DNA from 4 places in the Streptosporangium longisporum genome. Region 2 is predicted to be linked to each of the others. Evidence: riboswitches for the same ligand, from Rfam matches in the RefSeq annotation. Region 2 holds a riboswitch; each other region holds the start of a gene.

Region 1 (7,182 bases), on a different contig from region 2:
CTCGCGGACGCGCGGGAGATCCACTGGGACGCCGCGTGGGGTCAGGGCAAGCTCGTCCAGGAGATCTTCGAGGCTCTCGTCGAGCACACGCTCATCCAGCCCACGTTCGTCATGGACTACCCGCTGGAGACCTCCCCGCTGGCCCGCAACCACCGCGACAACCCGCTCCTCACCGAGAAGTGGGACCTGATCGGGTTCGGCACCGAGCTCGGCACCGGCTACTCGGAGCTGAACGACCCGATCGAGCAGCGCCGCCGCCTCACCGAGCAGTCCCTGCTCGCCGCGGGCGGCGACGTCGAGGCGATGCAGCTTGACGAGGACTTCCTCACCGCCCTGGAATACGGAATGCCGCCCACCGGCGGCATGGGGCTGGGCATCGACCGTCTCATCATGGCCTTCACCGGCAGGAACATCCGCGAGACCATCCTGTTCCCCCTGGTCAAGCCGGCGGGCCGGGCCTGACCGACGCGCGGCCCCCGGGCCACGCGAAACGACGTTCCCGCCGTACGGCGTGTACCGGGCCGACCACGCCCGGGTCCGGTACCGCCGTACGGAGCACGATCATTCCCCCGCCCGGGCGCTGTGCCGCGTCCGGGCAAAAGCGTGCCCCGGGCCTCCCGGACGGCACCCGCGGCACCCACGACACCCGCGGACCCACAGAACGGGGCGACACGGCCCGGACGGCGTACCCACCGGTCAGGCGTCGCGCGTCGGCGGCGGCGGTCACCTTCCCGGGGCCGGAGACGTGCCCGTACGGTGCGCGGGGACCGGGAGCGGAAGGGCGGGATCCCGGCCGCCGGAAACGGCGGTGCTCGCGTCCCTTCGTGCCGTGCGGAGGAGTTTCCGCATGGTGTAGAAACTCCCTTTCCGCACGCCCGATATTACGGCGTGCGAGTGGCCCCGCGCGAAACTCCGCAAATGCCGCAAAGAACCGAAGTGGCCCACGATTTCCGGGTTTTTACGTCACGCCGTCAAGGTGCCGAGGGACGTGACCACCGCCGCACCGGCGGAACAGGGGTCGATTTCCCGAAAAATACGGGAGGCGCGCGCGTCGCGGACCCGGCGTCCGGAGGGCCGCAGGGCCTGCCGATCCGGCAAAATCTTGTTCTACGAAGATGCGGGTCCTCGCAGCCAGGGGACGGTTACGGGTCCACGCCCGAGGCGGATCATGACTTAACCGCAAAGGCGCTGACATATCATGAGTACTTCACGTATGGCCTGCTATGTCAATAGTGCGGCGACGCCATGAAGGGCGGAACTTGACGACCTTTGAACAAGGCGTTTACCGTTCCTGGCGGGCGGTATTCATTCATGGTGCCTTAGGCCCGGTTTCCAGAGTGGGGGGAGTGACTCTTGATGGCATATCCGGAAGTGGATTCGCGCCATGGCGACAGCCCCCTGGGCATGGGCGATATCGGTCTCAGCGCCGACGACCTCGTGCTGCTGGCTGAGCTCGCCAAGGGCGTCACCGTCGACAGGGTGGGCCGCAGGCTCGACATCAGCGGCCGGACCGTCAGGCGCAGGCTCAGGGGCATCTGCGACCGCATCGGCGTCGCCACGGCGATCGAGGCCGTGGCCTGGGCGGCCCGCCGCCGCCTGATCTAGCCTGCCGCCGCCCGAATTCAGCCGCCCGCTCCGTCCGCCCGTCCTCGGCCGACGCCAGATCCCGCGCCGGGCGGGCGCGGGACGGCGTCGAGCGGGTGCCGGGGTCAGCCGGCGATGCGCACGCCTCCCACGAAGGGCCGGTCGTCGATCGTGGTGATGTGGATGACGTCCCCGGTCCGGGGGGCGTGGACCATCAGGCCCGCGCCGATGTAGATCCCGACGTGGTGCAGGTCGCTGTAGAAGAAGACGAGGTCACCCGGGCGCAGCTCGCTCCGGGAGACGCGCGTGCCCGCGGTCCACTGGTCGCCGGTGTAGTGCGGCAGGCTGATCCCGACCTTCTGGTAGGCCCACATGACCAGCCCGGAGCAGTCGAAGGAGTTGGGACCCTCGGCGCCCCAGACGTACGGCTTGAGCTGCTGGGTCAGCGCCCAGCGGGCGGCCTCGGCCCCCTTGCCGCTGCCCACGATGGGCGCGTCGACCTTCACCCGGGCGCCACGGTTGCCGACGGCCTGGGCGCGTACCTCCCTGAACAGGTCGCTCTCCACCCGCGCGACCAGTCGCTCGATCTTGGCGCGCTTGGCGCCGATCTCCGTCAGCAGCTTCTTGACCTCGGAGGTCCTGGCCTTGGCGCCGGCCTGCGCCCGCTCGGCGGCCTCGATCGCCCGGCCCACCTGGGCGACCTCCTCGCTCTGCTGCTGCTGCAGGGCGTAGCTGGTGGTGGCCTGGTCGAGGAAGTCGTCGGGGTCGGACGTCTGGGTGAGGGTGAGCCCTGCGTTCAGTCCGCCCGCCATGTAGCTGCTCTGTGCCAGCAGGGCGGCCTTGGTCCGCCGCGCCGCCAGCTCGGACTCGCTGGTGGCCAGGGTCTTCTTGGCGCTGTCCGCGGCCCGCTGCGCCTGCTTGAGCTTGACCCGCTCGCCGTTGTACTGCTCGGCGAGCGTCTCGATCTCGTTGTGCAGCTTCTCGGCCTGCGCGGCCAGTTGCTTGAGGCTGGGCTCGGGGTCGGCGGAGGCCGCGACCAGCGGGGTGCCCAGGGTGAGGGTGGCGAACGCCAGGCCGATCACCGCCATGCGGCGGCGGAGCCCTCGCGGCGCGCGTCGTGGACGGTGGGCGTCGCCACCCGCCTGGTCTCCTCCGCGGTCGCGCGTGCGCTTCACCAATGGACTCCTTCTCCTCGGCCGCCTACCGGGTTAGCTGACGGGTTCGGGCCGGAGGGCAGCCCTACCGGGTGCGCCGGTGGCACTCGGATTCACCCCGGGGGACTCGGGTGGGTCCCCGGTTCTCCCTGCGGGAGATTCGGCGGGTCAGGCTTTTCACATCTCTGACATCGAGGACGGAGATTAGTCCACCCCTGGTTCCTGCTCAACCAGAACTTCGAATTCAGTAGAGGTTTCGCAACTGAAATGTCACGGACGGATCACATCTCAAAATGATCACTGAGGCCTTTACGGGGCCTTTGCCCAGGGGGTCGTCGGGCCCCGAGGGGGTCCTCCCAGCTCCGGGAGCGTACCGAAGATGAAATGCGCCACACTTCGGCGTCCGATGCCCAGCGTGGCAATGGGACTACCAAGGGTCACGAGAGGAGGGTGGTGCGCGAGTTAGGGGTGAGCCGTAATTGGGGGACGGCGAGGACGTACGCTGATCGGTCATGGAGCAGGTTGCGGAACAGTCTCCGGCGCCGGTGATGCGCGCCCCCGCCGAGGCCGGAAGCGGTGGTGAACCCCGTACCGGCACGGAGCGGGACGGACCGCCGGGGGCGGCCGGCGTCACCGTCCGGCGTGCCCGCACCCCGGACGTCCGCGCCATCCGGCGCCTGGTCGACACCTACGGCGGCGCGGGACCGCGCCTGCTGGAGAAGGCCACCGTCACCCTGTACGAGGACGTCCAGGAGTTCTGGGTCGCCACCGACGAGCACGGGGAGGTGGTCGGCTGCGGGGCGCTGCACGTCCTGTGGGAGGACCTGGCCGAGATCCGCACCGTCGCCGTCGACCCCGCCCGCCGGGGGGCGGGGATCGGCCACCGCATCGTCTCCGCGCTGCTGCGCACCGCCGTCGAGCTCGGCCTGCGCCGCGTCTTCTGCCTGACCTTCGAGGTGGACTTCTTCGCCCGGCACGGGTTCCGGGAGATCCAGGGCACCCCCGTCGCCCCGGAGGTGTACGCCGAGCTTCTGGCCTCCTACGACGAGGGCGTCGCGGAGTTCCTGGATCTGGAGCACGTCAAGCCCAACACCCTGGGCAATACGCGGATGCTGCTGCATCTGACACGTGAGCCCGACGTGAGTGACTTTAGAGCTGACACAACGGAAAGGTGACTGTTGTTGCCTATGTCGATACCTTGTGCTGCAGCAAGCATGTGAGTCTGACATCTGCCACATGCGCAGTCTAAGTGAGGTGACGCGGTGAGCACCGGACAGCCGCCGTATCCACAGGATGATCCCGACCGCGATCGCACACCGTCGGGGCAGCCGGAATACGGACAGCACAACGCGGGTCGAGCCGCTGGTGAACTCGACCCCGACATAACGGTCGTGGGATATCGGTCGGAGGCCTCACAGCCGAACACCGGTCCTGGACAGGCCCAGGGCTACGGCCAGCAGGGCTACGGGCAGCAGCCCGGTTACGGCCAGCAGGGCGCGACCGGCGGGTACGGCCAGCAGCAGGGTTACGGCCAGCAGGGGGCGACCGGCGGGTACGGCCAGCAGCCCGGCTACGGCCAGTCCTCCGCCGAGCAGCCGGGCTACGGCCAGCAGGGCGGCACGGGTGGCTACGGCCAGCCGGGTTACGGCCAGCAGGGTACGAGCGGTGGCTACGGGCAGCAGCCGGACTACGGCCAGCAGCCCGGCTACGGCCAGTCCTCCGCCGAGCAGCCGGGCTACGGCCAGCAGGGCGGCACGGGTGGCTACGGCCAGCCGGGGTACGGCCAGCAGGGCACGAGCGGTGGCTACGGGCAGCAGCCGGACTACGGCCAGCAGCCCGGCTACGGCCAGCAGGGCTACGGGCAGCAGCCGTCCCAGCCCGGGTACGGCCAGCAGCCCGACTACGGCCAGCAGCAGGGCTACGGCCAGCAGGGCGGGTACGGTCAGCAGCCGGACTACGGCCAGCAGGGCTACGGTCAACCGGCGTACGGCCAGCAGGGCTACGGACAGCCCTACGGCGGCGTCCCCGGCGCTCCGGCGCCGCTCGCCGAGTGGTGGCAGCGTCTGGTGGCACGGCTCATCGACGGGATCATCCTGGGGATCCCGACGTTCATCATCAGCGCCGTGCTGGCCGCCGTCATCATCACGTCCCCCAGCTTCGACAGCGCGACCGGGACCCTGGACGCGGGAGGCGGCGTCTTCCTCGCCACCCTGCTCACGTCCCTGCTCGCAGCGGCGTTGTACTTCGCCTACGAGTTCTTCATGACGACCAGGAGCGGGCAGACCGTCGGCAAGATGGTCATGGGCATCAAGATCGTGCCCGTGGGCAACGTCGTGCCGCCGGGCGGGCTCAGCAGCGCCGTCGCGCTCAAGCGTGCCGGCGTGTTCTTCGGTCCGCAGTTCCTGTCCTGGGTGCCGTTCCTGAACTGGATCGTGCGCATCTTCTCCCTCCTGAACGTCCTGTGGCTGCTCTGGGACCAGCCCCTGCACCAGGCTCTGCACGACAAGGTGGCCGACACGGTCGTCGTGAAGATCAAGTAGTTTCCCCGAAGAGACGGGACCGGCGGTTCGACCGCCGGTCCCGTTCTTCATGCGCGGGCCTTCGTACGCGTCCCGCGACACCACGGTCGCCGACGCGACGCGACGCGACACGATCCCGGCCCCGCGATCCCGGCCCCGCGATCCCTGACGCGAGGTCCCTGACGCGAGCCCCTCCCTGCCCGGCCCTCCGAGCCCGGCCTTCCCGGCCCGGCCCCCCGGAAGCGGCCCTTCGAGCCCGGCCTTCCCGGCCCGGCCCCCCGGAAGCGGCCCTTCGAGCCCGGCCCTCAAGGCGCGGGCCTCGGGACGCCGGCCGCGCACCGGCCCTCCCGGCCCGTCCTCGCCCCCGGCTCCCGCACACGCGCCTTTCGCGGCCCTCTCGCGCGTTACGGCGTCGCACGCCGCCTTCCGCACGCGCGGTGTCGTCCATGAGCCCTCGCACGACCCCGCACCCGGACCTTCTCCCGTCACGGGGGCCTTTCCGCGGGCCTTCTCGTCCCCACGGCGTCGTCCACGGACCCTGACGCGCGGCCTTCCAACCCCCGTCCTCACACGCGGGATTTCACGTACACGCCTTGACGTACTCGCCTTCACGGGCGCGGCTTGACGCGCTCGGCTTCATCCGGGCCGGAAAACGAGGATCCCGCGGAGCCGTAACGGCCGGGCGGACGGGACGCCGTGGCCGCGCGCCCCCATTTACTCCCGGGCGCGGGACGACTTATGACCGTCCCTTGGCCCGGTCCAGGAAAATAGTCGCCCTCGGTGCCACCGATGTCCTCGTACCGCTATGGCCCCTCAATGGCCGGATCGTCCGCCGTCGGGAGTTAGCCCACCACTCTCCGAATGGCCGCTTCCGCCCGCCCGGAGTGTCCCGCGCGGCGCTCACGGCTTTCTCCCGTTCGTCTTCACGGTGTGTTCGAGGCGACCGATGAAGACCTTCTTGGGGATCCGGATCGGGTGGGCACGGTCTTGCCGGGCTTGCGCGAGGGGGGCTCGCCTTTGGTGGTTATACGGTCTACGACTATGTGCCGCCCACCGAAGTGAGTCATACTCCAGGCAAGAAAGCACTGAAGATCCGTCTTGTTACAAGCGCTCGCGTCGCATCGGCTCCGGCCGGACCATGAGGCGGGAGGCTCTCCGCCCGGGTGTTCCACCGGCGGCGGGCATTCCCGTGATGAACCCGTCCGTTGCGGATCCCGGGATACCGGCGGGGCGCCGTTCCTGCCGGGATGCCTTCTGAGCAGGGGCTTCACCGCGGGGGAGGGGGTGGTGCACCGGCCGGAACGCCCGCGCGGCCGGGTATTCCGGAGACGACGATGATCACCTGATCTCCCCGGCTGTTTTTCTTGACGGCTTTACGGTCGCAACCGGTAAGGCGGCTGGAGAGAAGCATTAGGCTGGAGACCGACGGGCATGGCGCCCCTGAGACGCATGTCGCCGGTCGGTGGCGCTATGGTCATCCGTGAGCGGTTCCGGACCGATCGGGCACGCACCCGTGCCCCGGGGTCGCCGCCACTTTTCCCGGTCCAGAAAGCCCATCCACGGTGCGGAGCGAGGACGAATGTACGCAGTATTGTCCGCGTTGATACCCCCGGCGGTCGTCGGCGGGGCCTTCATCTTCGGAGTCGTCAAGTTGGTTCGGAGTGAAGCCGCCGGTCGGCGCCAGGCAAAACAGGCCGATCCGGCCGAGACGCAGAACAGCTGATCCACCACGGAGCCGCACCGGGAGCCCCGGTTCCCTGTGAGAATCGCCAGGCTTCTGGAATTGCCGCTCTTGGGTCGCGGGTATATGTTTGGCTTGCGAATGAAACAATACTCCGCGAAAGGATTGTGTAGATGGCCAAGCAGATCCAGGAGATTCTCATCGACGACCTCGATGGGGGTGAGGCCGACGAGACCGTCACCTT
Region 2 (7,182 bases):
CACCAGCACCACGTCGGGCCTGAACCGCTCGGCGGCCCGGCGCAGCGCGCGGGCCGAGAGCACGGGCGGCTCGGCCGCCGACCCCGCCACGGCGGCATGGATCTGCGCCGGGGACGGGACGATCGGGGTTCGGATCACCGCAAGCTCCGTCGTGCAGCCCGAGGGCAGCCCCCTCAGCAGGCAGGCCGCCCACTTCAGGTAGGAGTCGGAGTCGGCCACGGCCAGGACCTTCAACGAGAACCTCCAGCCGGGGGTGTCTCCCCCGGTGTCGTACGTGGACAGGGAACGCGGGGAACGCAGGGAACGCGGCACCGCAGGCGCTCGCGGGCGGCCGATCCCCGGGCACCGGGCCGCGGGGATCGTGGCGTCACGGTGTCATCGCGTCATCGCGTCACGGCCCGGCGGCTCCCGGGCCCGGGCGGGCGGTTCATGATCCGGCGACCCCGGTGTCGTGATGGGCGAACATCGACAGGTGGGAGCGGAGCGAGGGCGCCGCCTCGGCCGTCCACCACTCGTCGGGCACGTCCACCGTCCGCACGGCCACGCCCCGCGCCGAGAGCAGGATCCGCAGGGAGGTGACCGCGGTGGACGGCAGGCTCAGCACCCGCTGCTCGGCGGCCAGGCCGCGCAGCGTCAGCTCCGCGGGGATGCCGCCGTCGTAGACGGTGATCCCGTGCTGCTCGGCGACCCGGGCGAGGTCGCCCGGGTCCTCGCGGCGGTGCGGGAAGTAGGCCACCGGCCCGTCCGCCCCCAGCCCGGCCAGCCAGGTGAAGTAGTGCTCCCGGTGGATCAGGCCGTTGCGGACCAGCGAGGTGCCCAGGACCACGGTCCGCTCCTGCGGGCGGGGCCTGCGCAGCGGCTGCGAGCGCAGCCAGGCGAAGTCGTGGGTGACCAGCTCGATCCCCCTGGCCCGTACGGCCTTCGCCAGGTCGGGGGCGACGGGCAGCGCGGTGAAGATCGAGAGCCGGCCGGAACGGGCGGCGGCGCGCAGCCGCAGCCCCGCCGCCACGCCCAGGACGGTCCTGAGCCGCCCGGCCCCGCCGCGCGCCCGCAGCAGGGGCGTGCCGGGCCTGCCGGTGATCAGCTCCAGGAGCCTGATCGTGGCCAGGCCGTCGTCGACGATCACGACCCGGCCGGGAGAGGCGGTGAGCCAGCGGAACTGGACCTTGCCGGAGAAGGCGTCGCCCAGCGCCCAGGTGCGTCCCCGGGGCGGCCGGGGCATGTCCGGGCGGGCCTCGGCGAGTTCGAGGCCCTGGGGCAGCCCCAGGCGTCTCAGCTCGCGTCCCGTCACCGCCAGGGGACGCAGGCCCGCCCTGGGCACGAGGTGGCCGCGGGGGCCGAGCAGCCCCGCGTGGTGGGCCTCCACGGCGCAGAGCATCTGCAGCGGAGACTCCACCCAGGCGACGGCCGAACCCTGCTCCCGCGCGTGGTCTCGGCCGTCCTCCACGCCGGGCGATGACCCGTTCACGACCGCCACACCGTAACGCGGTGGCCTTACCGGTCCGGGAACTGCGGGTGAACAGCGGACCACGCGCGTCAACCTGTGATCTTGCGTGGCTCCGCGCGGGGCGCCGGGCCGTTCCGTACACTGCCCGTACCTGAAGATCCATGCCGGGCACCGGCGGGTCGGCCGCGCGGGCCGAAGGCCGTGCGGGACCGGAGAGGGGCGAGCCATGTGGACGGCCGAGGACATTCCCGACCTGACCGGCCGCACGGCCGTCGTCACCGGGGCCAGCGGCGGCATCGGCCTGCCGACGGCGCTGGAGCTGGCCAGGCACGGCGCCCGGGTCGTGCTGGCCGCCCGTGACCCCGGGCGGGGCCGGGCCGCGGTGGAGGCCGTCAGGGCCGAGGTGCCGGGGGCCGAGGTGGAGGCGGGGGCGCTCGACCTGGCCGACCTGGGGTCGGTGCGCGCCTTCGCCGAGACGGTCCGCGAGCCGCTGGACCTGCTGATCAACAACGCCGGGGTGGGGCTGATGCCCCGGGGGACGACCGCCGACGGCTTCGAGACCCAGTTCGGCGTCAACCACCTGGGGCACTTCGCGCTGACCGGCCTGCTGATGCCGCGCCTGCTGGCCGCCCCGGCGGCCCGGGTGGTCACGGTCTCCAGCGACGCGCACTCCGTCGGGACGATCGACTTCGACGACCTGGGCCTGGAACGCCGGTACGGCAGGTTCTCCTCCTACGGCCGCTCCAAGCTGGCCAACCTGCTGTTCACCCTGGAGCTGCAGCGCCGCGCCGACGCCTCGGGGGCGACCCTGCTCAGCCTGGCGACCCACCCGGGCACCACCGCGACCGGGATCCTGAAGACGGGCGTGCTGACCCGCCCCCTCAACGCCCTGATGCGCCTGGTGCTGCAATCTGCCGCCAAGGGCGCCCTGCCGTCCCTGTACGCCGCCACCTCCCCCGAGGTCACGGGCGGGCAGTACATCGGCCCGGGGCCCAAGGTGCTGCGTCCCTCGGACCGGGCGACCGACCCGGCGGTGGCGGCGCGGCTGTGGGAGGTGTCGGAGGAGATGACCGGCGTGCGGTTCGGGGAGACCCGGCAGCTGCCGTGAGGTGCCGTTCCCCCTGCTCGAAGGGGGCATTGAGGGGGTTTTGAGGAGGCTTTCGGGAAGATCGTCAGCCGCCCCCGCAGTTTTTACCATCGAAAGCCAGTTCGACAAGAGGGGTGGGTAAAGACTTGCTCGGGGGCCTATCCGTCCCGCCCCGTGACCACCGGACCGCACGCCGGGCGGACGCGGGCGCGATCTCCGGATCGCCGGGGACACCGGGCTTTCCGCCCGCCGCCACGAAGAGGTCCGGACAGCGGGGAGGGCACGGGACGCCCTCGGGGAGGGTGATCCACTCCCCCGCCGGAGTCGCGGAACGGCATCCCCTACCCCTCTGACCAGGGCCTATCACCACGAGAAGGCAATGTGTCCTACTTGTAATCGTCTGACCGGATGACGTAGGTTCATCCCGTTCATGGCAAATGTCTGGGTCTCCCAAGGTCTGAGCATTGCCGTCACATTGCCCGACCGCGTCTCACCTGGGCGGACCCCCTCCGCCCCCGGTGAGCACGGCCGCCGAATCCGCGAGGTCTGCGGAACCGGGGAACCACGTTCCTGGGGTGAATCAACGCATCCGTGCGTCGTAGGGCACTTCCCAGCCCGAACCCGTCAGCTAACCCGGTAGGCGGAATGGAAGCGACGCAAGGAGTCGAACCCCCACATGACCGAGCACCGCTCCACCCCCACCCCCATCATCCCCCGCCTGGCACGTATCGCCCTCGGCGCCTCGATCGCGCTGACCGCGGGAGTCATGGGTCCCGCCGCCCTGGCCGACGGCCACGGCGCGCTGACCACCCCGCCCGCCGACACCAAGACCGCCGAGGTCTCCTCGGACTCCGGGTCCGCCAGGACCCCCCTGGAGGTCGTGGCCCAGCGGCTCCCCAAGGTCACGGCCGCGCAGGTGCTGAACCTGGCCGCCCAGCAGATCGGCGTCCGTGAGAACTCCATGGGCGGCGGGACCAAGTTCCACCAGTGGTACATGTCCTCCCCCCGCGCCCAGGAGACCGCCGCCCGCGACGGAGGCAACATCTACGGCTACGCCAACGCCCCCTGGTGCGCGATGTTCGTGTCCTGGGTCGGCGAGATGGCGGGCATCCGGCCCACGATGGGCTGGGACGCCTACACCGTCACCCACGCCAAGTGGTTCGCGGAGAACGGCCACTGGGGCACCACCCCCACCCCCGGCGCCGTGGTCTACTTCGACTGGGAGGGCGGCAAGAGCATCGACGGCATCGACCACGTCGGCTTCGTGAAGCACGACAACGGGGACGGCACGATCACCACGATCGAGGGCAACACCGGCAACGGTAACGTCGAGCAGCTCGTCCGGCCCATGTCCGAGGTCGTCGGCTTCGGCTACCCGGTCTACGCCGGCTGATCCGGCCCCGGCCGGCCCGGCCGGCACCGCGACGTCCGCGACTTCCGCGACGGGGTCCGCGCCGGGCCCCTGTCAGGGTCCGTGTCAGATCCCCCGCACCCCCGACCCCCCTCGCCCCCCGTCCATCCGCCCGTCCTCCCGGCCCGGCCGGGAGACGGGCCTCGCCATGTCCTCCGGCCCCGCCCACGGGCCGTCGTGTGCCGTCGTGTGCCGTCGTACGCCGTCACGGGCCGGGGCACACGGCCGGACGTCGCGCACGGTCACCTGCGGGGTCCGCCGCGCGGCGGTCCCGTCCGGTGCCGGTTCGTGGTAGGAGCGCGAAATGCCCTGACTGTATGCCCGTGTGATGGGAGCGCTCCCAAAACCCCATATGGGATGTATATCACCATTTAGGCCCCCCAGGACCCTCAAAACGCCTTCCATGTAACGGTTGAGTTTCGGTCTATTGACGTCCCGGTTGCCCATCGTCCACTCTTCGTGGGAGCGCTCCCAAAGCACATTGAGGAAAGACCGCATCGTGAGGCCGCGTTTGTCGGGGACCGGTACGCGATGTCACCTCCCAATGATTCGGGCGACCACCTGAGAGGGGTCCGGAATGTTGAACAACAAGCGGCAGGGCAAGCTGGCCGCCGTAGCGGTCATGGCGGCCACCGCCCTGGCCATCACGTCGTGCAGCTCCAGCGAGCCCGCCAAGCCCGCGGCCGGCGGTTCCTCCTCCGCCGCCGCGGCCGAGCCGGTGACGATCACCGTGCACACCTTCGGAGGTGGCGAGAACTTCGGCTATGACAAGGCCGTGGAGACCTGGAACGCCGCTCACCCGAACATCCAGGTCAAGTACCAGAACCTGACCGACCGGTTCGAGGACGTCTACCTGCCGCAGCTGCTCCAGCGTCTGCAGGCGAACAGCGGCGCCGCCGACATCATCGCCCTCGACGAGGGCGCGATGGGCCTCATGAAGGCCCGTCCCCAGTTCTTCACGGACCTGGCCGAGTACGGGCTGGACAGCCGCAAGGCCGACTTCCCCGCGGCCAAGTGGGACAACGGCATCAACGCCGACAACAAGCTCTTCGCCCTGGGCACTGACATCGGCGGCATGACCATGTGCTACCGCAAGGACCTGTTCGAGAAGGCGGGCCTGCCCACCGACCGCGAAGAGGTCGGCAAGCTCTGGCCGGACTGGGCCGCCTTCATGGAGGTCGGCAAGAAGTTCCAGGCCGCCAACCCCGGCAAGACCGACCCCAAGTTCCTCGACGGCCCGAACACGCTCTACAACGTGATCCTGTCGCAGGAGGCGCCGAAGAACGGCAACGTCGCCTACTTCGACAAGCAGAACCAGCTCGTCATCGAGACCAACCCCGCGATCAAGACGTCCTTCGACACGGTGAAGAGCTTCAGCGAGGCGGGCCTGACCGCCAAGCTCGCCTCCTTCACCCCGCCGTGGAACGCCGCCATCAAGAAGGGCGGCTTCGCGACCATGGGCTGCCCGGCCTGGATGCTCGGTGTGGTCTCCGGCGCGGCCGGTGAGGGCAACAAGGGCAAGTGGGACGTCGCGGCGGTGCCCGGCGGTGCCGGCAACTGGGGCGGCTCCTACCTGGCCGTGCCCAAGCAGAGCAAGCACCCCAAGGAGGCCGCCGAGGTCCTGAACTACCTCACCGGCAAGGAGGGCCACGTCATGGCCTTCCAGGAGGCCGCGGCCTTCCCGAGCTCCATCCCGGCTCAGCAGGACCCCGCGGTCGCCGACCTGAAGAACGCGTTCTTCAACGACGCGCCGACCGGCAAGATCTTCGGTGAGTCGGTCAAGGACCTGCTGCCGGTCTTCCTGGGCGAGAAGCACGCCCAGGTCAAGACCTCGGTGGAGAAGGTCCTGGAGGGCATGGACCAGGGTTCGGTCCCCTACGACCAGGCCTGGACCAAGTTCCTCGAGGCCGGCGTCAAGGCAGCGGGCTGATCCCCCTCCCGACCCGCATCGGCCCGGCGGCGGTGATCCCGCCGCCGGGCCGGTCGTCTGCCCCCGCTGAAAGGCTTTGACCGATGACACTGCACGTCGACTCCCCGGCCGCCCCGCCCCGGCCCGGCCCCGAGCGGCCGACGGGGCACCGCGGGCCGCGGCGCGGCAGCGGGTGGGCCCGGTTCGACCTCCGGGCGACCCCGTACTTCCTCGTCTCCCCCTACTTCCTGCTCTTCGCCGTCTTCGGCATCTTCCCCCTCGTCTACACCCTCTGGGTCTCGTTGCACGAGTGGGAGCTGGCCGGTGACAAGACCTTCGTCGGTGTCGAGAACTACATCGAGCTGATCACCGACGCCGCGTTCTGGAACGCGGTGATCAACACCCTCGGCATGTTCGTGATGTCGACGGTCCCGCAGCTCGTCCTGGCCCTGCTGCTGGCCAACGCGCTCAACAAGCGCATCCGGGGCCGGCTCTTCTTCCGCCTCGGCGTGCTGCTGCCGCTGATCACCTCCGTCGTCGCCGTCGCCGTCGTCTTCACCCAGCTCTACGGGCGCGACTACGGCATGATCAACTGGTTCCTGAGCCTCTTCGACGTCGAGGCGATCAACTGGCAGAACCAGAAGTGGTCCTCGTGGATCGCGATCTCCACGATGATCGACTGGCGCTGGACCGGCTACAACGCGATCATCCTGCTGGCCGCCATGCAGACGATCCCCAAGGACCTCTACGAGGCCGCCTCCATCGACGGCGCCTCGGCCAGGCGGCAGTTCTGGCAGATCACCTTCCCGATGCTGCGCCCCACGATCATCTTCGTGGTGTTCATCTCCACCATCGGCGGTCTGACGCTCTTCACCGAGCCGGTCATGTTCGACGGCAACCCGACGATGAGCGGTGGTGCCACCGGCCAGTACCAGACCGTGGCGATGTTCATCGTCAAGGAGGCGTTCCGCGACTTCGACTTCGGCTACGCCGCGGCCGCCTCGTGGCTGCTGTTCGCGCTGATCCTGCTCGGAACGCTCATCAACTACTCCTTCACCCGCCGTATCGGGGGATCCAAGTGACGGCCACCCAGCTCCAGCGCCCCCCGGCGCCCCCCAGGCGGCGGTCCTCGGGCGCGTCGGCCGCGCCGAGCCGCATCTGGGACGCCGGTCCCATGACGAAGGTCGTGCTGGCCCTCGCCCTCCTGCTCTCGGCGTTCCCGATCTACTACATGTTCATCATGGCCACCCGGACCAACGAGGAGGCCATCGACGTCCCGCCGCCGCTGCTGCCCGGCGGCCACCTCGGTGAGAACATCCAGCGGCTGC
Region 3 (7,182 bases), on a different contig from region 2:
TCGGCCCGCAGGCCCAGGTCGCCGGCGAGGGTGAGGATGGAGTCGCGGGTGATGCCGGGCAGGAGCGTCCCGGTCAGCGCCGGGGTGAGCAGGCGGTCGCCGTAGACGAAGAACAGGTTCATCCCGCCCATCTCCTCGACGTGACGGTGCTCGACCGCGTCCAGCCAGACCACCTGGTCACAGCCCTGCTCGACGGCCTGGCGCTGGGCCACGAAGGCCCCGGCGTAGTTGCCGCCGCACTTGGCGGCCCCGGTGCCGCCGGGGGCTGCGCGGGTGTACTCGGTGGAGAGCCAGACCGAGACGGCCTTGCCCCCGCCGAAGTAGGCCGCGGCCGGTCCGGCGATGACCATGTACCGGTAGGTCCTGGAGGGGTAGTTGACACCGAGCGCTGGCTGCGTGGCGATCATGAAGGGACGAAGGTAGAGGCTGTGCCCCGGGGTGGTGGGGACCCAGTCGCGGTCGGTCTGGACGAGCAGCTCCAGCGACTCGACGAACGTCTCCTCGGGCAGCTCGGGCATGGCCATCCGCAGCGCCGAGGCGTTGAACCGGGCGGCGTTGGCCTCCGGCCGGAAGGTCACGATGGCGCCGTTCTCCTGGCGGTAGGCCTTGAGACCCTCGAAGAGCTCCTGCCCGTAGTGGAAGACCGAGGTCGCCGGGTCGAGGACGAGCGGCCCGTACGGGGTGAGCCGGGCGTCGTGCCAGCCCTCCCCCTCGGTGTAGTCGATGGAGACCATGTGATCGGTGAAGACCTGGCCGAACCCCGGGCTCGCCATTACCTGCTCACGCTCGTCCGTGGTGCGAGCGTGGTCGGAGAGCTGCACGTCGAAGCTGAGCTTCTGAGCGGTGGTCATGACGCGGATCCTTCTCTTGGTGTCTGGCTTACCCTTGCGTCCATTCTGCGTTGGACCGGGTAACGGGAAACTACTGCATCGATAGCGAAAACCGTCAGCGGGGCGGAAAAACCAAAACGCGCCCGGCGGCTCGGTGAGCCGCCAGGCGCGTCTGGGTCGAGGTGGGCGGCTTCCTCAGCCGGCTACTCGGGCGGTGATGTCGTCGCCGATCTCGCGGGTGGTCCGGCCGGCCCGGCCGGTCGCCCGCTCGACCAGGTCGTCGGCGACGGCCTGCTCGACCCGGGCGGCCTCGGAGTCCAGGCCCAGGTGGTCCAGGAGCATGGCGACCGACAGGATCGTGGCGGTCGGGTCGGCCTTGCCCTGGCCCGCGATGTCGGGGGCGCTGCCGTGGACCGGCTCGAACATGCTCGGCGCGGTGCGGTCGGGGTTGACGTTGCCGCTGGCCGCCAGGCCGATGCCACCGGCGATCGCCGCGCCGATGTCGGTGAGGATGTCACCGAAGAGGTTGTCGGTGACGATCACGTCGAAGCGCCCGGGCTGGTTGACGAAGAACATCGAGGCCGCGTCGACGTGGCAGTAGTCGGTCTGGACGTCCGGGTACTCCCGGCCGACCCTCTCGACGGTGCGGGCCCACAGGTCACCGGCGTAGGTGAGCACGTTGGTCTTGTGGACCAGGGTGAGCCTCCTGCGGGGACGCGACAGCGCCTTGTCGAAGGCGTAGCGCACCACGCGCTCGACGCCGAAGGCGGTGTTCAGCGACTCCTGGGTGGCGATCTCGTGCGGGGTGCCGTGGCGCATGACGCCCCCGGCTCCGGCGTACGGGCCCTCGGTGCCCTCGCGGACGACGATCATGTCGATGTCCTCCGGCCGGACCCCGCCCAGCGGGGTCTCCACCCCGGGGAAGAGCTTGACCGGCCGCAGGTTCACGTAGTGGTCGAGCCGGAAGCGGAGCTTGAGCAGCAGGTCGCGCTCCAGCACGCCCGGGGGCACGCTGGGGTCGCCGACCGCCCCGAGCAGGATCGCGTCGTATCCGCGCAGCTCCTCCAGGACGACGTCGGGCAGCGTCTCACCGGTCTCGTGGTAGCGCTTGGCGCCGAGATCGTAGGTGGTGGTCTCCACCTTCGTGCCGACCGCTTCGAGGACCTTCAGCCCTTCGGCGACGACCTCGACCCCGATCCCGTCCCCGGGGATGACCGCCAGGCGGATGTTACGCGAATCCATGCGGCCACCCTACCGGGCCGTCTCGGTGCTTGAACACCGGTCTCACGCCTCGGACGAAATTTCCCTCGGGGACATTTGATCACTTTGCCCGTCTTTATCCTGTGTTGACCGTTTCGTGAGCTTTCGTTATGGTCCTCACCGTTCACGTTGATGCCTAATTCGTACGGATCATCCCTTATCGATGCGTACGGAGCCGGGGACCCACTCTTTCCGGGATCGTCCCGGGCCCCGGGAACCCCGCTCCCCGACGGGAGCGCGTTCCCGGCCGCCCGTGACGGGATCCCTCGGGGCGAATCGGCGCGCCCGCGCGCCGTAGGGCGGCCTCCACGCCCGAGCCCGACAGCTCACCCGGCAGGCCCTATGGAAGGAACGACCCTGTACGGCAAGATCTCCTCGCGCGTCGCGTCCGTCCTCGTCGCCGGGACCGCGGTGTTCGCGACCCCGGCCACCGCGCTGGCCGCCTCGCCCCTGCCCGCCCCCGCGCCTCCCGCGCTCGGCATGCCCGCCCTGAAGGGCGCCCTGCGCGCCGCCTCCTTGCGTCCCGCCTGGCAGAAGGCCCTGAGCTGGGCCATGTCCAAACGCGGCACGCCGTACGCGTGGGGCGGCACCGGCCGCGGCGGCTTCGACTGCTCCGGGCTGATGCTCCGCGCCTACGGGGCCGCCGGGATCAGGTTGCCCCGCATCGCCTCCGAGCAGTACGGGGCGTTCTCCAGGAAGATCCCCTGGAAGGACCTCAGGCCCGGGGACCTGGTCTTCTTCCGGGGTCTCGGGCACGTCGGAATGATCACGAAGCCCGGGTACATGGTGCACGCCCCGCGGAGCGGGGACGTGGTCAAGGAGGAGCGGCTCGCCTCCTGGCGGCGCGCCTCCTTCGTCGGCGGGGTGCGCCCCGACCCCGAGGGGGTCGAACTGGCCGAGCGGATCGAGCGCGCGACCGGATCCGTCGTCGACGGGTGAGCCTTTGCGGCCCCGTCACGAGCGTTCGCGCAGCCGTCCGCCCCGTCCGCCCCGGCCGGCCCGGACCGGCGCGCGGCCGTACCGGGCAGATGGCCGGTGGGGTCAGCGGGGTCAGCGGGTGGGCGCGCCACCGTTGTCGCGGCGGTCCAGGGCGGTCTGGATCGCGTCGGCCGCCTCGTCCTCGTTCTCGTCCGGGCGGTTCCAGGAGTACATCTCGTACATGGTGAGTCTCGTCTCGATCGCGGGTGAGCTGTGAAGGTGGCCGAGACTCCGGTCAGGACTCGGACCGGGCCCGATGCCGCGGTCCGGGTCACGGACCGCTGGGCGGAGGGCTCGGAGCCGGCGATCGCCACGGCACCGTGGCGGGCCGCCGGCCTGCCCTGTCAGGCCCCGTCACGGCGGGTGCGGAGTGCGAGAACACCCGGCGCATCTCCATCAGGTTACCCGGTGACGAAAGGGTCGTCTCGCCCCGCGTACACACTTCTCACATGTCGAGACGGTGGGCGGGTGCCGGCCCGGCCCCGGACGGTCCGTCCGGAGCCGGGCCGCGGCGCGTCGCGGCCGTTCCCGGAGGCGGCAGGACGCGGCCGGGCGGCGGGCCGGGACGGTCAGTCGGTCAGGTCGACCGAGCGGCCGCTGTCGGCGCCGATCTCCGCGCCGATCTGGTCGACCACGTCGGCCGGGATGGCGGTGTCGACGGTGAGCGCGATCAGGGCCTTGCCGCCCTTGACGTCCCGGGCCACCTGCATCGAGGCGATGTTGATCGAGTGGTCGCCCAGGATGCGGCCGACCACGCCGACGATGCCGGGACGGTCGGTGTAGGTGAAGAACGACAGGTGGTCGGTCGGCTCGATCTCCATCTGGTAGCCGTTGACCTCGACGATCTTCGTGATCTGCCTCGGCCCGGACAGGGTGCCGGAGACCGAGACCGCGCGGCCGTCGGCGAGCACGCCGCGGACCGTCACCACGTTGCGCCAGTCGGGGCTCTCGGAGCTGGTGATCAGCTCGACCGTGACCCCGCGGTCCTTGGCCAGCAGCGGGGCGTTGACGTAGGTGACCGAGTCCTCGACCACGTCGGTGAAGACGCCCTTGAGGGCGGCCAGCTCCAGCACCCGGACGTCGTGGGAGGCGATCTCGCCGCGCACCTCGACGTCGAGCCTGGTGGCGACCTCACCGGCGAGCGCGGTGAACACCCGGCCGAGCTTCTCGGCCAGCGGCAGGCCCGGCTTGACGTCCTCGGCGACGGCGCCGCCCTGGACGTTGACCGCGTCCGGCACGAACTCCCCGGCCAGGGCGAGCTTCACGCTCCGCGCGACCTGGGTGCCGGCCTTCTCCTGGGCCTCGTGGGTCGAGGCGCCCAGGTGCGGGGTGACCACGACCTGGTCCAGCTCGAAGAGCGGGCTGTCGGTGACCGGCTCCTTGGGGAACACGTCGATGCCGGCACCGGCGACGCGGCCCTCCTTGATCGCGGAGTAGAGCGCGTTCTCGTCGATGATCCCGCCGCGGGCGACGTTGATCAGGCGCACGTTCGGCTTGACCTGGTGCAGCTCCCGCTCGCCGATGAGGCCGATGGTCTCCTTGGACTTGGGCAGGTGCACGGTGATGAAGTCGGCCTCGCGCAGGGCCTCCTCCAGCGAGACCAGGCGGACGCCCATCTGCGCGGCGCGGGCCGGCTGCAGGTAGGGGTCGTAGGCGATCAGCTCGACGCCGAACGGCTGGAGACGCTGCGCGACCAGCTGGCCGATCTTGCCGAGGCCGAGGATGGCGACGACCTTCTCGTCCAGCTCCACGCCGGTGTACTTCGAGCGCTTCCACTCGCCGCCCTTGAGCGCGGAGTGGGCCTGGGCGACGTTGCGGGCGGAGGCGAGGATCAGGGCCACGGTGTGCTCGGCGGCGCTGGTGATGTTGGAGGTGGGCGCGTTGACGACCATGACGCCGGCCTTGGTGGCCGACTCCACGTCGACGTTGTCCAGGCCGACGCCGGCGCGGGCGACCACGCGCAGCCGGGGGGCGGCGGCGATCGCCTCGGCGTCCACCTGCGTGGCGCTGCGCACGATCAGGGCGTCCACGTCGGCGAGGGCGGGCAGGAACTGGGCGCGGTCGGCGCCGTCGGTGTGGCGGACTTCGAAGTCCGCGCCCAGAACCGCGAGACCGGCCTCGGAGAGTTCCTCGGCGACCAGTACGACGGGCTTGTTCACAGGCAGATCCTTACTAGGCGGTGAGGTGCACGGACCTCACGTAGTCTATCGGCGCTTGTGAACGCGTTCACGAGTGTCCCGCGATCCGAGACGGGGTAGGCCGTGACCGGGGGGCGCTACCCGCCGTCCTCGCATCCCATGCCTGCAAAATTCAAGTTGGTATTGATCCCAAGAAAACTTCGCGATTACCCTGATAAGCCGTGGTCCACTACCTATCGTTCCTCATATGAGCATCGGGAACCCCGCTCTCGGCACCGTGCTCGCCCAGCACGGCGAGCCGCACCGGCTGCTGGCCGCGCTCGCGGAATGGGGACTCCTGGTCGCCGTGCGACCCGACCGCTCCGTCGTGCTCGGCACGACCCAGGCGGGTGAGCGTGTCCTGCTCGGATACACCTCGGCGGACACCTACGCGCGGCACCGTGGCAGCCACTCGTTGTCGGCCTGCGACGCCGACACCGTCCTCGACATCCAGCGCGTCACCGGGGTGCGGGAGATCGTGATCGACGCGGCCGGTCCGGCCGCCGCGGCCGTGCCGATCGAGGACCTCCAGCGCTACCTGCTCTCGACGCGCAGCGGGCCCACGCCCGCGCTGTCGAGCGCGACCCCCACCGCGTACGCGACCGGGGCGATGGCCACGGTCTCGCGTTCCGCGCCCGCGCTTCCGCGGAGCGCTCCCCCGACGGCCCCGCAGAGCCCGTACCCGCAGGCCCCCTCCGCGCCGGGCGCGTACCCGCAGGGCGCGTCCTCCCCGGGGGCGTACCCGCAGACCTCTCCCCCGGCGGCCCCGCAGGCCCCGTACCCGCAGGGCCGGCCGCGGACCCCCGTGCCCGCCGCGCCCGCCGCCTCGTGGATCCCGGCGCCCCGGCCGCACCTGTCGGGCCCGATGCAGATGGTGGACCCCGGCTACCGCCGCTGCGACCACCCGATCCTGCCCGCGCTGCGCGCCGCGATCTCGCACCTGCTCGTCGACTACCCGCTCGTCCACCACGTGTGGATCTCCGAGGCCAGCACCTCCTCGGGTGCCCCGGGGATCATGCTGCACGTCAAGGTGCACATGTCGGCGGCCGAGGACGTGGTCAGGGACATCCACCGCGGGGTACGGGCCCGGCTGCCGCAGCTCGCCGCCAGCGAGGCGCCGATCCTGATGGCCAGGGTCGCCGACGCGCGCAGCGAGCAGCGGATGATCGAGCTGGGCGCCCACGTGGTCTGCGCCGACGTCACCGACTGACACCGGCCGGTACCGGCCGACTCGCCGGACCCACGGCGTCCACGACGCCTCCCGTCAATGTCACCGCGTGCCGTCCCCGCGCGTGCGGGGGTGGCGCCGGCTCCCACCAGGGCGCCCGCCGCACGCACGCTCGTACCGTCCCCGCGCGTGCGGGGACGGCGGGTCCGAGGTTTCCGGGATCCGGCAGGAGATCGTGCACGCAGGAGTTTCCGCAGCGTGCGCGCGGTCGCCCGCGCCGGCCCGGATGATCGTGCCGAACGGGTCCTCGGCACGAGATCCGCGTATTCTGGACAGGTTCCGCCCTCGGGGCCGATACTCGGAGGATGAGCTCGACGCATCCCCCGGCCCGCGCCTCCGACGGGGACCGCGATCGTGCGATCAGCGAGCTCCGTGATCGTGCCGTCGAGGGACGCCTGTCGCACGACACCTTCCTCGGCCGGGTCGACATGGCCCTGCGCGCACGAAACCAGGGCGAGCTCGACAACCTGGTCGCCGACCTGCCGCAGCGCGGCCGGTTGCGCCGCATCGTCACCGAGGCCGTCGCCTCGGCCTCCGACTTCAGCAAGCGGGTCGAGTCGGCCTGGCGGCGCCCCCGGATGCCCCGGCTGGCGCTACCGGGCGACGGCAGGACCCGCTACGTGGTCGGCCGCGGCTCCTCCTGCGACCTGGTCCTCGCCGACCTGACCGTCTCGCGGGTGCACGCCGAGCTCCGCCGCGACCAGGAGGG
Region 4 (7,182 bases), on a different contig from region 2:
GCGGCTGGCGGGTGGCGACGTCCTGAGCGCCCGCCGGTTCGTGGCCAGCGCGGTGGACGCCCCGCAGACCGTGCGGCTGGCCGGGCCGGAGAACTTCGGCGAGGAGATCGTCTCCAAGATCGAGGGGTACCGGTGGGCCGGGCACAGCCTGGTCACCCTGCACCTGGCGCTGGAGGAGGCGCCGCGCTACCGGGCCGCCGAGTTCGAGCCCGACGTGGACCGGGCGTTCCTCGTCGTGCTGGGCGCCGACGACAGCGAGCAGCTGGGCCGCACGTTCGACCGGATCCACGAGGGCCGGCTTCCCGACCGGCTGGCCGGCAACGGCGCCTGCCCCTCGTTGTTCGACCCCTCGTACGCGCCGGACGGCAAACACGTGGCGTTCTGGTGGCCATGGGCCCCCTACGACCTCGACGGCGACCCGGCGAACTGGGACGCGCAGCGGGAGGAGGTCGGGGAACGGCTGCTGGCCGAGTGGGCCGAGTACGCCCCCAACCTCGCCCGGGGCGCCGTGCTGGGCAGCCGGGTGTTCTCCCCCCTCGACATCGAGCGGCACTGCGTCAACATGGTGCGCGGCAGCCACCACGTGGGCGCCTACGAGCCCTCCCAGCTGGGCGGCAACCGCCCGGTCCCGGAGATGGGGCGCTACCGCACCCCCGTCGACGGCCTCTACCTGTGCGGCGCCAGCAGTCACCCGGGCGGTTCGGTCTCCGCGGCCCCCGGGTACAACGGCGCCAACGCCATCGCAGAAGACCTCGAACTGGCCACCTGGTGGACGCCGGTTCCCGCACCCCGGTGGAGCGAGTGAAGTCCCGTTTCGTCACCAAGGATCCCGCTACGCCAGGCTTCAGGATGGGCAGCCCCGCATCCATGCACGAGCAGCTCTCGCTGCTCAACGCCGCCAGCAAGCGGATCGGCAGCACGCTGGACATGTTCGAGACCGGCAGGGAGCTGATGGACGTCGCCGTGCCGCGCTTCGCGGACGCGGCCGGCATCCTCGTCCAGGACCGGCTGGTGACCGAGGGGGAGTTCCCGCAGCAGAGCACCGACGGCTCGGCGCTGGTGCGCCGGATCGCGGTCGGCGTGGCCGACCCCTCCCCCGACGAGTACGCCAAGGCGTTCCCGGTGGACGAGGTCGCCGTCTACGAGGCGTGGACGCCGTACGCCCGGTGCATGGCCACCGGCAACCCGATCCTCTACCCCCGGCTGGGACGCCGGACGGCCGAGGAGATCGGGCGGTTCTGGAAGCGCGACTCGGTCTCCAAGGTGCTGGAGGACAGCTCCTTCCTGGTGGTCCCGCTGAAGGCGCGCGGCCGGGTGCTCGGCTTCGTGATCTTCACGCGGCGGCCCAGCAGCCAGCCCTTCGACGAGCAGGACGTGAACCTGGCCGAGGAGCTCGCGGCCAGGACCGCGGTCTGCCTCGACAACGCCAGGCTCTACAACCGGGAGCGGCGTACCGCGCTGACCCTGCAGAGCAGCCTGCTGCCGGTCGACCTCTCCCAGCCGCTGGGCCTGACGATCGCCTCGCGCTACCTGCCCGCCAGCGACCTGGTCGGCGTGGGCGGCGACTGGTACGACGTGATCCCGCTGCCCGGCTGCCGGGTCGCCCTGGTCGTCGGCGACGTGATGGGGCACGGCATCAGGGCCGCGGCCACCATGGGCCAGCTCCGCACGGCCGCGCGTACCCTGGCCAGCCTGGACCTGAGCCCGGCCGACGTACTGTTCCGGCTCAACCTGATGAGCCAGGACCTGGACGCCAGCCAGATCGCCACCTGCGTGTACGCCACCTACGACCCGGTCACCCGGCGCTGCGCCATGGCCTGCGCCGGGCACGTCCCGCCGATCCTGGTGCGGCCAGGCGGCGAGACCGAGCTGCTGGAGCTGCCCCCCGGTCTCCCCCTGGGCATCGGCAACGAACCGGCCGAGATGCGGGAGTTCACGCTCCCCGACGGCACGGTGCTCGCCTTCTACACCGACGGCCTGGTGGAGAGCCGCGAGCGGGACATCGAGGAGGGCATCAGCGCCCTGCGCGGGCTGCTGGCCAGCCAGAACCACGACCTGGAAGAGGTCTGCAACCTCACGATCAGCGCCCAGCGGCCGGGACACGAGCGCGACGACATCGCGCTGCTGCTGGCCAGGGTCTCGGAGCTGACCGAGAAGGAGTTCGTCGAGGTGTCGATGCCGGCCGACCGGCGCTCGGCCTCGCAGGCCCGGCGCTTCGTACGGACCACGCTGGAGGACTGGGGCCTCTCCTCGCTCTGCGACAACACCGAGCTCATGGTCAGCGAGCTGGTGGCCAACGCGGTCGAGCACGGTCAGGGCGAGGTCGAGCTGCGGCTGCTGCGCGGGCCCACCCTGGTCTGCGAGGTGTCCGACACCTCCTCGTCCGTACCGGTGATGCGGGAGGCGTCCACCACCAGCGACACCGGGCGCGGCCTGCACCTGATCAACTGGCTCGCGCACCGCTGGGGCTCCCGCCTCACCGCGAAGGGCAAGATCGTCTGGATCGAGCAGCGGCTGCCCTGACCCGTCCGCGCGAAGCTCCGCGGACTCGGAAAGCTCGAAGCGGTCCCCGGCCGGGACGATCCCGGCCGGGTGCCGTGGCGTCCGGGGCCGTGCCCACCGGTGACCCGCGATGCCCCCGGTGCCCACCGGTGACCCCGGGTGACTCGGGAGGGCCGCCCGGTGCTCGCCGGCACGTGCCGGCGAGCACCGGTCCACGCGGTACCGGGGCCGTGCCGGTCATGCCCGTTGACGCGGATGACTACTGGCGGCCCAGAGGTTACGGTCAGGGGAAGGGCACGGCGCGGCCGGGAGGACATCGGGAGGCATGATGACCATCGACGTACCCGAGGCCTACGGTCGCGCGCTGGACGCCTTCGGCGCGCTCGTCCACCGGATCGCTCCCGGCCAGTGGGAGACCCCCACGCCCTGCGTCGACTGGGACGTGCGGGCGCTGGTCAACCACGTGGTCGGCGAGAGCCTGTGGGCTCCGGAGCTGCTGGCCGGGCGGACCTCCGCCGAGGTCGGCGACGCCTTCGACGGCGACCTGCTCGGCGACGACCCCATCAAGGCGTTCGACACCTCGGCCGTGGCCGCCGTCCAGGCGGTGACCGCCCGCGGCGCCCTGGAGGGCGTCGTGCGCCTGCCGTTCGGCGACGTGCCCGGCCGCGAGTACGTCACCGAGCTGTTCGCCGACGCCCTCATCCACACCTGGGACCTGGCCCGCGCCATCGGTGCCGACGAGCGCCTCGACCCGGAGCTGGTCGAGGCCTGCGCCGCCTGGTTCGCCGCCGCCGAGCCCGGCCGGGAGCAGGAGACGGCCCCCGGGGAGTCCCGGTCGCCCGCCGAGGACGCCCAGGCCCGGCTGCTGGCCTCCTGGGGCCGTGACGCCTGACCTGCCCGGGCCGGGCTCCCGGTCCGGCCGCCTCTAGGCTCCCTGGCATGAGCGAGAAGCTGATGACCCGCTGGCGGTCGCTGGCCGGCCCCGGGGCCGAACGGCTCGGCCGCGAACTGATCGCCCGCTACGACGAGCCGCACCGCAGGTACCACACGACCGCCCACCTGGAGGCGGTCCTGGCCGGGGTCGACGCCCTGGCCGGTCACGCCGAGCACCCCGACCTGGTACGGATGGCGGCCTGGTTCCACGACGCCGTCTACGACCCCCGCAACGCCGACAACGAGGAGCGCAGCGCCCGGCTGGCCGAGCGCGCGCTGCCGGAGGCGGGCCTGTCCCCCGAGGCGGTGGCCACGGTCGCCCGGCTGGTCAGGCTGACCGTCACGCACGACCCCACGCCGGACGACACCGACGGGGCCGTGCTCTGCGACGCCGACCTGGCGATCCTGGGCGCGCCCGAGGAGGTCTACGCCGCCTACGCCGCGGCCGTGCGCGAGGAGTACGCCTTCGTGCCCGAGGAGGCGTTCAGGGCCGGGCGGGCCGCGGTGCTGCGCTCGCTGCTCGACCTCCCGGCGATCTTCCGCGTCGAGGGGCCGGAGGCTGCGGCGCGGGCCAACATCGAGGCGGAGCTCGAGCGGTTGTGAGCGGGCGGTTCACCATGTTCCAACAGCGCCTCTCGAGCCTCGGCGTGGTAATTTGGTGGAATCTGGTGAATTAAGGGGAGTGACGATGCTCGCCCAGCAGCGGCAGCAGGCGATCCTGGAAAGGGTCCGCAGCAGCGGCGGTGTCAGGGTCGCCGACCTGGTCCGCGATCTCGGCGTCTCCGACATGACGATCAGGCGCGACCTGGAGGTGCTCGCCGAGCGGGGGCTGGTGGAGAAGGTCCACGGCGGCGCCACCGTGGCCGGGCCGGGCTCGACCGAGGAGCCGGGCTTCACCGCCAAGTCCGTGCGCCAGCAGGCCGAGAAGGAGACGATTGCCCGCACCGCCGCCGGGCTCGTCCGTCCCGCCACCGCCATCGCGCTCTCCGCGGGCACCACGACCTGGACGCTCGCCCACCACGTGGTCGACGTGCCCGAGCTGACCGTGATCACCAACTCGATCCGGATCGCCGACGTCTTCCACCGCTCCCCCAGGGCCGACCGCACGGTCGTGCTGACCGGCGGGGTCCGTACCCCCTCCGACGCGCTGGTCGGCCCGGTCGCGGTCGCGGCGGTCCGCGGCCTGCACGTCGACACCCTCTTCCTCGGCGTGCACGGGATGAGCGTCCGCGCCGGGTTCACCACGCCCAACCTGCTGGAGGCGGAGACCGACCGGGAGCTGGTCGCCTCCGCGCGCCGCCTGGTGGTGACCGCCGACCACACCAAGTGGGGAACGGTCGGCATCAGCACGATCGCCGAGCTGTCCCAGGCGCACATCGTGATCACCGACTCCGGCCTGTCCGGCGAGGCACGCGAGGAGCTCGCCGCCTCGGTCGGCGAGCTGATCATCACAGAACCGCAGCAGGAGAGCGAGACCGCCACCCGATGAAACGCACCGCCACCCACCTGGCCGACGGCCGGGAGCTTTTCTATTTCGACCGGCGCGACGATGCGGACAGGGGTGCGGCCGACCTGCGCGACCTGCCGCCCCGGCCCGCCGCCTCCGAGCTGCGCTACGACCCGCTGACCGAGGAGTGGATCGCGGTGGCCGGCCACCGGCAGGGCCGTACCTTCCTGCCCCCGGCCAGCGAGTGCCCGCTCTGCCCGTCCGGTCCCGGCAACCTCACCGAGGTCCCCTCCCCCGACTACGACGTGGTGGTCTTCGAGAACCGCTTCCCCTCGTTCTCGGCCCAGCCGGGCGAGTACCCGCAGCCGGGCGGGCTGAGCGAGGTCCGGCCCGGGATCGGCCGCTGCGAGGTGGTCTGCTTCACCTCCGACCACGACTCCTCGTTCTCCCGCCTGTCGTCCGAGCAGGTCGAGCTGGTCATGGAGGCCTGGATCGACCGTACGGCCGAGCTGTCGTCGCTGCCGGGGGTGGAGCAGGTGTTCTGCTTCGAGAACCGCGGCTCGGAGATCGGCATCACCCTGGCCCACCCGCACGGGCAGATCTACGCCTACCCGTACGTGACCCCGCGCACCAGGCTGAACCTCGCGGCGGCCGGCCGCTACCGGGACCGTACCGGGGGCGATCTGTTCGCCGATGTCCTCGCCTCCGAGCGGGAGGCCGGGGTGCGGGTGGTGGCCTCCAACGAGCACTGGACGGCGTTCGTCCCGGCCGCCGCGCGCTGGCCGGTCGAGGTCCACCTCTACCCGCACCGGAGGGTCCCCGACCTGATCGGCCTGGAGGCGGCCGAGCGGGCGGCGTTCGGACCGCTCTACACCGACGTGCTGCGCCGTCTCGACGGGCTCTTCGACATGCCGATGCCCTACATCGCGGCCTGGCACCAGGCACCGGTCAACACCGGCCGCGACCTGGCGTACGCGCACCTGGAGCTGTTCAGCATCCGCCGCGCGCCGAACAAGCTGAAGTACCTCGCGGGATCGGAATCGGCCATGGGGGCCTTCGTGAACGACGTGCTGCCCGAGGAGACAGCACATCTACTGCGCTCCATTGTCACGAGCTGATCACCGATAGGTCTCGTTTGAGGTCGCGTGACCTGGGGTTTACCACTACTATCCTTCCCACATCGGCTGTAGCAGCCGATATGCCTAATCCCAGGCGCCTCGCCCGGGAGCCGGGGAACCACCGCACCTGGGGTGAAACCACTTCGGTGGAAGGGCATCCTCCAGCCCGAACCCGTCAGCTAACCCGGTAGGCGGAAGGAGAGGAGAGTTCGTGGCGGCCCCGTCCCCCACGTTCCGTCGCCATGCCGCTCTGGCCCTCTGCGTGGGCTCGATCGCCGCGTTCACCCTCGGCGCTCCCACCGCGGGAAGCGCCGACCCCAAGCCGACCGAGGCCGAGCTCCGCGCCGACCTGGTCAAGCTCAACAAGAAGATCGACGCGCTGATCGAGACCTACGCGGCCAAGCGCGAGTCCCTCAACAAGGCGGAGAAGGCCGAGGCCGTGGCCAAGCAGAACCTGCGCAGGGCCGAGGAGGTCTACGCCGAGAACGAGAAGCAGGTCGACTCCATCGTCCAGCTCCACTACCAGAGCAGCATCGGCGGCCTGCCCGCCCTGCTGTTCGCCGACGACATCGGCAGCGCGGCGGTGATGGAGCAGCTCACCGCCGAGCAGAGCGCCCACCTGCAGGGGTTCGCCCAGAGCGTGGAGCGCAGGAAGAGGTCCGCCGAGACCGCCGCCCGCCTCACCGACGACATCGTCGAGGAGGCCAAGGAGGTCCAGGAGCGGCGCGAGGAGGCCGAGGACCTGATCGAGGAGATCAAGGACAAGCTCGACAAGCTGGTCCCCACCGGTTCGGGCCGCCGCTCCGACGGCAGCTGGGCCCCGCAGCTGCCCACCGGCGCCGACAACATCACCGACCGGACCCGGATCATGCGCGAGGCGATCAAGAGGCGCTTCGACCTGCCGTACTCGGTCGGCTGCTACCGGGCCGCGAACGACGGCGGCGAGCACCCGCTGGGCCGCGCCTGCGACTTCATGATGAGCGTCGGCGGCTCGATGCCCACGGCCGCCAACCTCAGGCTCGGTGACGAGATCTCCGCCTGGGCCATCAAGAACAAGGCCAGGCTCGGGGTGAAGTACGTGATCTGGCGCCAGCGCATCAACCACGGCTCCGGCTGGAGAACCATGTCCAACCGCGGCGGCGTCACCGCCAACCACTTCGACCATCCGCACATCTCGATGTA

Evidence for each region. Region 2 has a riboswitch for cyclic di-AMP ahead of ABD832_RS41170 (CHAP domain-containing protein). Riboswitches for the same ligand answer to the same signal wherever they lie in the genome.
Region 1: another riboswitch for cyclic di-AMP. It lies ahead of ABD832_RS12430 (C40 family peptidase); the one in region 2 lies ahead of ABD832_RS41170 (CHAP domain-containing protein).
Region 3: another riboswitch for cyclic di-AMP. It lies ahead of ABD832_RS14130 (C40 family peptidase); the one in region 2 lies ahead of ABD832_RS41170 (CHAP domain-containing protein).
Region 4: another riboswitch for cyclic di-AMP. It lies ahead of ABD832_RS17075 (coiled-coil domain-containing protein); the one in region 2 lies ahead of ABD832_RS41170 (CHAP domain-containing protein).

The regions. Positions count from the first base shown of each region.
Region 1 covers NZ_BAAAWD010000006.1:1,815,730-1,822,911, forward strand. Annotated here, with positions in the region: gene lysX (bifunctional lysylphosphatidylglycerol synthetase/lysine--tRNA ligase LysX) at 1-462, shown strand, start outside; gene ABD832_RS12425 (helix-turn-helix domain-containing protein) at 1,405-1,605, shown strand; gene ABD832_RS12430 (C40 family peptidase) at 1,710-2,759, opposite strand; cyclic di-AMP (ydaO/yuaA leader) riboswitch at 2,766-2,914, opposite strand; gene ABD832_RS12435 (amino-acid N-acetyltransferase) at 3,251-3,913, shown strand; gene ABD832_RS12440 (RDD family protein) at 4,130-5,278, shown strand; gene ABD832_RS12445 (histone-like nucleoid-structuring protein Lsr2) at 7,112-7,182, shown strand, end outside.
Region 2 covers NZ_BAAAWD010000032.1:68,857-76,038, reverse strand. Annotated here, with positions in the region: gene ABD832_RS41185 (DUF6716 putative glycosyltransferase) at 1-234, opposite strand, end outside; gene ABD832_RS41180 (hypothetical protein) at 428-1,468, opposite strand; gene ABD832_RS41175 (oxidoreductase) at 1,674-2,555, shown strand; cyclic di-AMP (ydaO/yuaA leader) riboswitch at 3,054-3,192, shown strand; gene ABD832_RS41170 (CHAP domain-containing protein) at 3,211-3,927, shown strand; gene ABD832_RS41165 (ABC transporter substrate-binding protein) at 4,523-5,875, shown strand; gene ABD832_RS41160 (carbohydrate ABC transporter permease) at 5,959-6,936, shown strand; gene ABD832_RS41155 (carbohydrate ABC transporter permease) at 7,029-7,182, shown strand, end outside.
Region 3 covers NZ_BAAAWD010000007.1:264,000-271,181, reverse strand. Annotated here, with positions in the region: gene ABD832_RS14140 (branched-chain amino acid aminotransferase) at 1-851, opposite strand, end outside; gene ABD832_RS14135 (3-isopropylmalate dehydrogenase) at 1,026-2,072, opposite strand; cyclic di-AMP (ydaO/yuaA leader) riboswitch at 2,214-2,445, shown strand; gene ABD832_RS14130 (C40 family peptidase) at 2,433-3,029, shown strand; gene serA (phosphoglycerate dehydrogenase) at 3,638-5,227, opposite strand; gene ABD832_RS14120 (hypothetical protein) at 5,454-6,455, shown strand; gene ABD832_RS14115 (FHA domain-containing protein) at 6,779-7,182, shown strand, end outside.
Region 4 covers NZ_BAAAWD010000007.1:915,462-922,643, reverse strand. Annotated here, with positions in the region: gene ABD832_RS17105 (phytoene desaturase family protein) at 1-805, shown strand, start outside; gene ABD832_RS17100 (ATP-binding SpoIIE family protein phosphatase) at 850-2,523, shown strand; gene ABD832_RS17095 (TIGR03086 family metal-binding protein) at 2,828-3,394, shown strand; gene ABD832_RS17090 (HD domain-containing protein) at 3,442-4,038, shown strand; gene ABD832_RS17085 (DeoR/GlpR family DNA-binding transcription regulator) at 4,124-4,924, shown strand; gene galT (galactose-1-phosphate uridylyltransferase) at 4,921-6,000, shown strand; cyclic di-AMP (ydaO/yuaA leader) riboswitch at 6,072-6,208, shown strand; gene ABD832_RS17075 (coiled-coil domain-containing protein) at 6,212-7,182, shown strand, end outside.